3 regions of the Pacificimonas sp. ICDLI1SI03 genome follow, and region 3 is predicted to be linked to each of the others. Evidence: riboswitches for the same ligand, from Rfam matches in the RefSeq annotation. Region 3 holds a riboswitch; each other region holds the start of a gene.
The links. Region 3 has a riboswitch for cobalamin ahead of ACSMXM_RS14310 (TonB-dependent receptor plug domain-containing protein). Riboswitches for the same ligand answer to the same signal wherever they lie in the genome.
Positions count from the first base shown of each region.

Region 1: linked by a shared signal. The riboswitch ahead of ACSMXM_RS11380 (ABC transporter substrate-binding protein) and the one ahead of ACSMXM_RS14310 (TonB-dependent receptor plug domain-containing protein) in region 3 are both predicted to bind cobalamin.
Region 2: linked by a shared signal. The riboswitch ahead of ACSMXM_RS11415 (TonB-dependent receptor plug domain-containing protein) and the one ahead of ACSMXM_RS14310 (TonB-dependent receptor plug domain-containing protein) in region 3 are both predicted to bind cobalamin.

Region 1 is NZ_JBSQAU010000001.1:2,326,386-2,329,660, reverse strand. Features, by position in the region: gene ACSMXM_RS11385 (FecCD family ABC transporter permease) at 1-254, opposite strand, end outside; gene ACSMXM_RS11380 (ABC transporter substrate-binding protein) at 257-1,138, opposite strand; cobalamin riboswitch at 1,386-1,586, opposite strand; gene ACSMXM_RS11375 (amidohydrolase family protein) at 1,732-3,275, shown strand, end outside.
Region 2 is NZ_JBSQAU010000001.1:2,334,561-2,337,835, forward strand. Features, by position in the region: gene ACSMXM_RS11405 (ATP-binding protein) at 1-353, opposite strand, end outside; gene ACSMXM_RS11410 (response regulator transcription factor) at 353-1,081, opposite strand; cobalamin riboswitch at 1,301-1,551, shown strand; gene ACSMXM_RS11415 (TonB-dependent receptor plug domain-containing protein) at 1,724-3,275, shown strand, end outside.
Region 3 is NZ_JBSQAU010000002.1:486,697-489,971, reverse strand. Features, by position in the region: gene ACSMXM_RS14310 (TonB-dependent receptor plug domain-containing protein) at 1-1,370, opposite strand, end outside; cobalamin riboswitch at 1,547-1,778, opposite strand; gene ACSMXM_RS14305 (helix-turn-helix domain-containing protein) at 2,885-3,139, shown strand; gene ACSMXM_RS14300 (hypothetical protein) at 3,136-3,275, shown strand, end outside.

The sequences.
Region 1 (3,275 bases), on a different contig from region 3:
ACGCCCGGTTCCGCCAGCGGATTTCGCAACAGTCCCTGCAGCGCGGCCCCGCTCATCCCCAGCGCCGCGCCCACGAGCGACGCGGCGAGGGTACGCGGCAGGCGGATTTGCCAGATGACGATCTGGTCGCCCGCACTACCGAAACCGAGGGCGGCCGCAAGGATGCGCCCGGCATCGATGGGGACAGACCCAAGCATGAGCGCCGCCATCGTCGCTGCCAGCCAGCACAGCGTCAGGATCACCAGCGCGCGCATGTTCACGACCCGCCCCCGCGCCCGCGCCCGGCTGCAGGACCGGCATCGGCCATGGCAGCCGCAGGCGTCTTGGCGAGCGCCTCTACCGCGTCCAGCAAAAACCAGCCGCCGCACGACGTCCACGCGCCGGACATGGAAACCACCGGCCTGTCACGCAGCTGCGCCCGGGCGATCGGATGGCGCGCCGCACTCCAATTATCGACCTTGTTCGCCCCCTCGCCAAAGGAGGCGGCCGCGATGATATCGGGCCGCCGATAGGCAAGCCGCTCCAACGGAAGGGGATTCCAGCCCTTGCGGCGCTGGAAATTGCGGAAACCCGCCGCCTCGATCATCTCGTTGACCAGGGTATCCGGCCCGGTCGTGACACCCGAGGGCGTCAGATAAAGCGCGGTGCGGGCGCGCGCGTCAGGGCCAATGCGGGCGAGCCGTTCGTCCATATGCTGGACGACTTCGCGCCCCGCCTGCGCATTTCCCAACGCTGCCGACAGGCGCGTCACCTCTTCGCGGACATCGGCGAGGGACGCCGGATAGCCCAGTTGCACGACGGATACCCCGGCCTGTTCCAGAAACGCCGCCATGTTCGGCCCGCCGCCAAAGGAGCGGACGACAAGATCAGGTCGCAGGGCCAGAATGTTTTCGGCATGCGGCTGCACGCTCCTGAGGCCGACCGCCTGCTCCCGCATGTAGGAAAAGCTTTCACGCGCATAGGGCGACAGCGCGAGGATATCCTGGCGATCGGCGAATTTCAGGACATATTGGTCGGCGCAATAATCCAGGCTGACGATGCGCCGCGGCCGGTGGTCCGCCTGGGCCTCTGGCACAGGCGTCTCCGCCCCGCACGCCGCCAGCGCAGATAGAATCAGAAGGGTCAGCAAGGCTTTCATCGACGCTACAGCAAAATCCTTGCCGCGGTGCCTGACGGAAACAGATACTGGAGAGGTTGCATGAACGGTTCCGCATGAACCGGCGCGCGGGCCTGGGTCGCGCGCTGGCAAGTGACAGCAGGGCCCGCCGCGCGAGAATGGATCGGCAATTCTGCCGGACCCACACCCCGACGGCGCCAAGTGGCGGCCAATATCTGTCGCTACGCTGGAAACGGCTGTTTCCGACCCCGACGGGCTGACCCGGCCCCGGATGAACGACGCGACGGCAGGTTTCCTGACTTGCCGATCGATACCCCTGGGCCGTCTTCCCGGCGCAATGCTGCGTCCAGTGACGTCTTGGCCCGGAATTCCCGGCATACAGTTGCGGGCACAGCGCCGGCGTCACACCGGCTTCCCTCTTAGCCTGCCCCCCTATTGGCGGACAGGCACCGTCCCGACGGTCCTTGCCGCCTCCATGCGCGACGGTCAACAGGGGGCAGCGGGCGCCGCTTGGCCGCGCGCGTTTCAGCGACCCAGCGCCAGACCCATCTTCCGTGCCCTTTCTTTTCTTGCGGCACCGGCATAGATCATTGCGCATTCAGAGGGAGCTTCACATGACCGAATTTCGCGCAATCCGCAGCCACCGTCTCCGTATCCGCATCACGACCGCAGTGGCGGCTCTGGTCTGTTCCACAGCGCTTTTGCTGCCGGGCATGGCGGGTGCTCAGACAAGTGCAAATGACGCGAACGCCACCTATGACATCGTGATCCAGGGCGGCCGTGTCATCGATCCGGCCAGCGGGCGCGACGAGGTTGCGAATGTCGGCATTAATGACGGCACGGTCGCGGCAATTGCCACGACACCGTTGAACGGCAGGCAGGTTCTGGATGCCACCGGCCAAGTCGTGGCGCCGGGCTTCATCGACTATCACGCGCATGGACAGGATCCGAAGAGCCAGAGTTTCCAGCTGCTGGACGGTGTCACGACGGCCATGGAAATGGAATCCGGCGTCATGCCGGTGGCCGACTATTATGCCAACAAAACAGGCAAGGCACTGATCAATTTCGGCGCGACCGCTTCGTTCCTGTGCGCGCGCATAGAGGTTCTGACCGAAGAGAATTGCGTCATGAACGGCGCGCTCAGCAGCAGCGCAACGACCCTCGCCCCCGCCGCGCTTACCACCCCGGCGAATGAAGAGCAGGAGGATGCGATCCTCGCTGCGGTGAAGCGTGAAATCGACGCCGGCGCATTGGGGATCGGCATCGGTCTGGAATATGCGCCGGGCATCGGTCGCCGCGAAATCTATCGCGCGTTCAAGACCGCGGCGGAAGCAGACGTGCCCGTCTTTGTCCATGTACGTATGCGCGAGGAAAGCCGTGCGCCCGGCATGCCCATCGCCGTCGCCAATGAGCTGATCGCGGACGCTGCGGCAACAGGCGCCGCGCTGCAGCTGGTCCACGTCACGTCGACCGCGCTCGGCGATGCACCAACGGTTATCGAAATCATGAAGGGTGCGGCCGCGAACGGCGTCGACGTCACGACGGAGGCCTACCCCTATGAGGCGGGATCGACGGCACTCGGTTCCGAATTCTTTTCCGAAGGCTGGCAGGAGCGTTCCAACGTCACCTATGGCGACGTGCAGTGGACCGCCACGGGCGAGCGTCTGACCGAAGAAACCTTCAACAAATACCGCAAGGAAAACCCGGAGGGGACGGTGGTCATTTTCATGATCCCGCAGGAGGCGATCGACGCGGCCATGGCCGATCCCTTCGTTTCCATTGCCTCCGACGGCATGGTCATGAACGATCCAAAGGTGCATCCGCGCGGCGCCGGCAGCTTCAGCCGCGTGCTCGGCCATTTCGTGCGCGAACGCGGCGTGCTGGACCTGAACACCGCCCTCAGCAAAATGACGATCATGCCGGCTCGTCGCCTGGAAAAGGTCGCCCCCGCCATGGCGCGCAAGGGGCGCATCGATGTAGGCGCGGACGCCGACATCGTCATCTTCGACCCCGCGACCGTCACCGACAATGCCACCTTCGAGGATCCGCAGCAGCCCTCAAGCGGCTATCGCTATGTCCTCGTCGACGGCAAGGTGATGGTACAAAACGGCGAAATCACGCCCAATCTGTTCCCGGGCGAAGGCATTAAGCGCGGCGC
Region 2 (3,275 bases), on a different contig from region 3:
TCGTACCCCGACAGTGCCGGTTCCCACCTTGTGATTTCGGCGCGCACCTCGCCCACCAGTGGGTGGTCGGTGTCGACCAGTTGGGGGCGATCCGTCCGCAGGGAGAACACCAGGTGCCGCGTCGACAGATCGCTGACCAGGCGGGCTCTTTGCGTGGGCGGGGCAGCCTCTATGATGCGTTCTGCGACCAGCAATTGCTCCGCGATCCTGCGCGCCAGATCCTCCTGCTGAATGTGCCGCTCGCCCAGTCCGACAAGATAGCCGCCAATGGCGAACTGAACGAAGATCGCCGCCAGCAGCAGCAAGGTGACCCGGCTGGTAAATCCCGTCGGCCACAAGCGGATGGTCGCCATCAGCGGCTGACTTCGGCCGTGAACAGATAGCCGATGCCATGCACTGTCTTGATCAGGTCGCGGCCGCCGTCATGGCTGCCCAGCTTTCGCCGCAGGCGGCTGATCAGAACGTCGACGCTGCGATCGCTGCCGTCGCCCGCGGCCAGCCGCCCGCGTGAATGTTCCAGCAGCAGCTCGCGGCCGACGACGCGGTGCGGCATGTCCACCAGCACGGCAAGAAGGTCGAATTCGGCGCTGGAGACCGATACGCGGCTGCCATCAGGGGCGTGTAATTCGCGGCGCCGGCAGTCCATCGTCCAGCCTTCGAAATGCAGCAGCCCCGACATTTCGGGCTCGTCCGACGGCCGTGCCTCGGCGCGGCGCAGGACTGCCCGGACCCGGGCGGTCAGCTCCTGCGGGTCCACAGGCTTTGGCAGATAATCGTCCGCGCCCAGCTCCAGTCCGACGATGCGGTCAGTATTCTGTCCGCGTGCGCTCATGAAGATGATCGGCACGTCGCTGCGCGCGCGCAGCCAGCGGCAAATATCAAAGCCATTGCTGCCCGGTAGCATGACATCCAGGATGACGAGGTCGAATGACAGATCGTCAAGTGCGGTGCGAAACTCCGCCCCTGAACGATAGGCATCGACGGCGAATCCGTTCTCCCGCAACGTTCTGGACAAAAGCACGCGCAGGGCCCCGTCATCTTCTACAACCGCAATGCGGCGGGACCTCGAACTGAATTCCATCGATATAAGCCTCTATGATGACCACCGCATAAATTTTCGGCGGTACGGCGTCGAGCCTTTCTTGATAGTGGCGCTGACGCTTCCTCCCCCGTTCAAGACACGGATGCATGCGTCCACTCCGGACCTTGCGGGCGCTGTCGCTAGTAGGCGGAGCGCGTACCTTCCGACTACCCCGCCCCTGCAGATATACGACGGCGATTGCGCAATTCGGGGAGCGTTGTTAGAGGCGCCCTTGTCGGTCCGCATTGCGGGTCGGCGCATCGCACCGGTAACGGGAACGCAGTGCGCCTGGGCTTTTTCCGGGCAATTCTGCGGCTGACCCTGCAACTGTAAGCGGCGAGCACGGCATGCAGACGGACCGGCAACGATCCGTAGTCACTGGGTGATTTGGCCAAGGCCGAACATCTGGGAAGGCGCATGCCGGGTGACGACCCGTGAGCCAGGAGACCGACCGGCGCGTGTCGCTCTTGCCGGGTCCATGGGATTGGCCAGGCGCGAAATCGATTTCGTCTGAGCGACGAACGTGCGGCTGGAGCCGCATCGTCTGCTCAGGCGGTCGCCCACGCGTCCGGCCGCCAAAGGCAGTCGACCGTTCGCGCGGACGCTCCGGCCTGGTCGCTCGACGCCAGGAAGTTATTTTTTGTGAAGTCCACTTATCTTTATACGACCGCTGTTTTTGCGGCCTGTTTCCTTGCGCCTGCTGCGGCGCAAACCAACCTTTCCGCCCAGAGCCCAGTCGCCGGCACGGAGATCGTCGTCACCGGCACCCGCGCCAGCCAGCCGATCCAGGTCGATCAATATGGCAGCGCCATCACCGTTCTCGACACAGAGGCGCTGGAGCAGCGCCAGACCCGCGCCATCTCCGATGTTCTGCGGGACGTGCCCGGCGTCGCGGTCAGCCGCATTGCCGGACAGACTCAGGTGCGCCTGCGTGGCAGCGAGGCAAACCAGGTTCTGGTACTGGTCGACGGCATTGAAGTGTCCGACCCCTATTCGGGCGAGTTCGATTTCGGCACGCTGGTCGCCGATGAGGCGGCGCGCGTCGAAATCATCCGCGGCCAGCAAAGCGCCATCTATGGCTCCGATGCGATTGGCGGCGTCATTCAATATGTCACGCTGACCGGGCGCGAGGCGCCGGGCTACAGCGCGCGCGTAGAGGGTGGCTCCTTCGGCACGCTGAACGCTGCGGCACGCGCGGCGGGCGTTTCGGGCGACGTCGATTATGCCTTTTCCGGGACGATCAACACCACCGACGGCACCAGCAATGCCCGCGCCGGTGGCCGCGACCTGTCGAACGATACGGGCGCTGCCTCCTTCAAGGGGACGTGGACGCCCTCGGCGAACGCGCGGATCGTCGCGGTCGGCAGATATTCGCGCACGGCCGCGGAATTCAACGATACTGATAATGACCCGACCAGCCCCAGCTTTGGCCTGATCGTCGATTCCCCCGGCACCCGCCTGCGGAACGAGGCGCTTTATGGCCTGGTGCGCGGCGAAGTCGACCTGCTGGATCGCCGCTGGAGTCATGCGTTGACGGCCCAGGTCGCGGATACGACGCGCGATGGCTTCAACGCCGCCGGTCGCAGCTATGGCAATGTCGGCACCCGGCTGAAGGGGTCCTATGAAACATCGCTGCGCCTTGGCGATGCGGCGGTCAGTCATGTGCTGACGGGGGCGGCCGATGTGGAGCGGGAACGTTTTCGCAATACCGATCCCGCCGGCTTCGCCTTCACCGGCGCGCGCCGGAACGACAATCTGGGCCTCGTCGGTCAGTATGAACTCGGCCTTGGCGATTACGCGTCCTTTGGCGCGTCGGTGCGCTATGACGATAATGAACGGTTCGACGACACCACCACATATCGTGTGCAGGGCAGCTATCGCTTTGACAGCGGCACACGCCTGCGCGCGGCGGCGGGTTCTGGCGTAAAGAACCCCGGCTTCTACGAATTGTTCGGCTATAATGACGGCCGGTTCATCGGCAATGAAGACCTGCAGCCCGAGAAATCGGAGGGGTGGGAAGTCGGCCTGGAGCAGGCGTTCGGCGACAGGGCGGTGGTCCTGGGCGCGACCTATTTCGAGAGCGAGCTGAAGGACGAGATCTTCACCGATTACCCGGCGCCCGACTTCATTGCGACGCCCGCCAATAGCGACGCCACGTCGAAGCGGCGCGGCGTCGAGGCCTATGCCAACGCGC
Region 3 (3,275 bases):
CATCCGCTCGACTTCTCGGGCCTGAGGTCGGGATTGCCGATGAAACGGCCGTCCACGAACCCATATAGTTCGTAGAACGAGGGGTTCTTCACCCCCGATCCGACGGCCCCGCGCACTCGCGTAGCCGCAGCGATCCGATAGCTCGCCTGAAGCCTGTACGTGGTTGTATCGGCGAACTGGTCGTTCCAGTCCCTGCGGATGGATGCGGACGCGCTCGCTCGGTCTCCGAGATCGATCGCATACTGGCCGACGAGACCGACATTGTCGATCTGTCGGCGACCGGTGAATGCGAAGCCGGTCGGATCGGTGTTACGGAAGCGTTCGCGTTCGACATCGAGAGCCGCCGTGACCCGGTGGGTCAGACCGCCAGCCTCGATACGCAACGTCGTATCGTAGGACCCTTTCAACCTCTGGCCCTCGCTGCCATAGCTGCGTCCAGTCGAAGCGAAACCGTCGCGCCGGGTATCCGCGATCTGGGCCGAAAACGCTTGGGTCCAGCGATCGTCGAGCAAGTCTAGCTCGCCCCTGATGAGCACATAGATAGCCTCGTTCTCGAAGCGGTTGCCGGGGCTATCGACCTGGAATCCGAAGGTCGGACTTCCCGGATCGGAATCGCTGTCGTTGAATTCGGCATTGGTGCGCGCGTAGCGTAATACACCAGTGAGGCGTGCATTGGTTGATGGCGCGAACGTCGTCTTCAGCGACACCGCACCACTGTCGTTCGCAAGATCGCGCGTGCCGTTCCGGGCGCCTGGCGTGCCATCGGTGGTATTGAGTGTGGCGGACAGCGCGTAGTCGAGATCGCCACTATATCCAGCGATCCGGGCAGCACCGTTCACCATGCCGAACGAACCGGCTTCGATCCGCGCGACCGCCCCGGGCGCATCGCGGCCGTCGAGAGTGATGTACTGGATGACGCCGCCGATCGCGTCCGACCCGTAGATCGCGCTCTGCTGTCCGCGCAGCACCTCGATCCGCGAAGCCTCGTCGGCGATAAGCGTTCCGAAATCGAACTCGCCGGCATAGGGATCCGACACCTCGATCCCGTCAACGAGGACGAGCGTATGGTTGGCTTCAGCACCGCGCAACCGAAGCTGTGTCTGACCGGGAACCCGTCCGACCGCGACCCCTGGGACGTCGCGGAGCACGTCGGACACCTCGCGGACTTGCCTCCGGTCGAGGATTTGCTCGTCGAGGACGGTGACCGATCCGCCGATCCGGTCGAGCGGCATGGGATCGGTGGCGCGGTTCCCGGTGACGACGATCGAGGTGTTGGATGTCTCTGGATCGGCAGCGGGATCGATGGTCTGAGCGAGCGATGGAGCCGGCAGAAGCACGGAAGACAGAAGCGACAGGTGAATGTATTTCATGAGAACGAATTTCCGGGGCGCCGGGCGACTTGGCCGGAGCGTCCGCACGAGTGCGGTCGACGAGACTGCTAGGGACGGACGCGTGCATCCCCCGGCAGTCCTGCCGATGCGGCTCCAACCGCTACTCGTCGCCCGGACGAAATTCGTTTCGCGCCTGGCCAATCCCATGAGCCCGGCAAGAGCGACACGCGCCGGTCGGTCTCCTGGCTCACGGGTTGTCGCACGAAACATACCTTCCCAGACGACAATTGCCGCCCAGTGGTTGTGGAGCCAACCCCACCCATGTTACGCGCTCGCCGCTTACAGTTGCAGGGACAGCCGCAGAATTGGCCTATCGAGACCTCACTGCGTTCCCGTTACCGGCACGCTTTATCGACATTTGATTCTGCCGACGCTCGTCTCATAGACTTTGGTCGAATGAGCGGCAAGCGCGCAGTTCCAGAGCAACGCAGCAAGACGATGGTCGCCGTTTTAGGGGGTAGGTGAACTTAATCCATCGTATCTGTTTAGGTCACCAACTGAAATGCCCAGATGTTGATCCGTCGACCTTTGGATTGGCACCAGCTTTCGCTTTCGTCTGAGATCGATTCTCAACCCTTTCTTAAATATCGCGAATGGTGTCGGAAGCCGTACGGCAGCATTTTAGTTTCTAATGCGCAAGCCGGACAGATCGCATACGGTCCAACTTCGTCGCCGGTTCAATGTCCTCTATATTGAATGCGCGGCCTAAAAGCCGACCGTCGCACACCCACCCTAAACCACGACATTAAAGCGTCAACATTATTGACCCAGAAGCTGACACATAGGCCGTCCACGAGCGTGGCTGCAACCAATCGTCGAGTATCCCGTGTGCGCTCGTAATCCGAATATCTGGCGCTTGGTGTGCGATGATCGCGTCGTTGCGCTGCCTTGGCGTTGCATCATTTAGCGACGCTCTTAGACACTGCCGCTACAGAAACTTTGCAGCTTGGTTGCTAATCAGAAGCACACTCGCAACGCTATCACTGCAGGTCGCTGGCAGCGCCGGATACAGTCGCGATGCACTCCGCTTGCAGGCGTAATCGGCGTGGGGTATTTGTCCGTAAGCGTCTGATTTGAAGAAAGAAAATGAGGGCGAGATAAAAGCGCCGCCGTCGGTCGGGGCGCAGGTGGTTGGTTTCGTTCAGTAATATGCGACGGCACCCATATTGCCCCTGCGGCGCTCATTTCAAAAAGTTCTTTGCTATCAAACAGATTGGCGACGGCGCTTGGCGTTCTGCGCTGTTTTCGTTCGGTAACCCGCTTTCGCCCGGACGTCCTTCGCCGTCCCGATGAGCATCGGTGCATTTGACTGGAGTGCTTGCCCCCACGCCTCTGCGCTGCGGCGAAAGAACGACAGCTGCGGCGTAGGAACGTCATGTGGCGCAGGGTGCCCTAATCGATCGATACTCAGTGCTGATGGCGGGCCGGCCTGTTCCCTCCATGCTTCCCAAGGTCGGTCCGTCATCACCCGAAAGATGAAAGGATCGACGGCTATGCCATCTGCGAGCACGACAGAGCATCCTTGCGAGCAATGCGGGCCCCAGGCCATCGAACCGATCGCCATGCGCGTACCCGAAGCCTGTCGCTATCTCGGGATCGGACGCAGCACACTCTATGTGCTCATTTCCAGAGACGAGATCGAGATCATCAAGATGGGGAGCGCAACCCTCGTGCTCACAGCCAGCCTGCGCTCGCTGGTTGAGCGGCTACGTCGTCCTGCCGATCAGGTACCGGGGACCGCTATATGATTACGGCGCATCCTGACTTGCTGAAAGCTGTGGTGCTTGCCGCAATCGTGAGCATGCCAGATCATTCCAAACGTCAGCTGGTCTCGAAGATCAAAGCGCGGCGTGCAAACGCAGAAGAAGCGCTGGCCGCCAGATT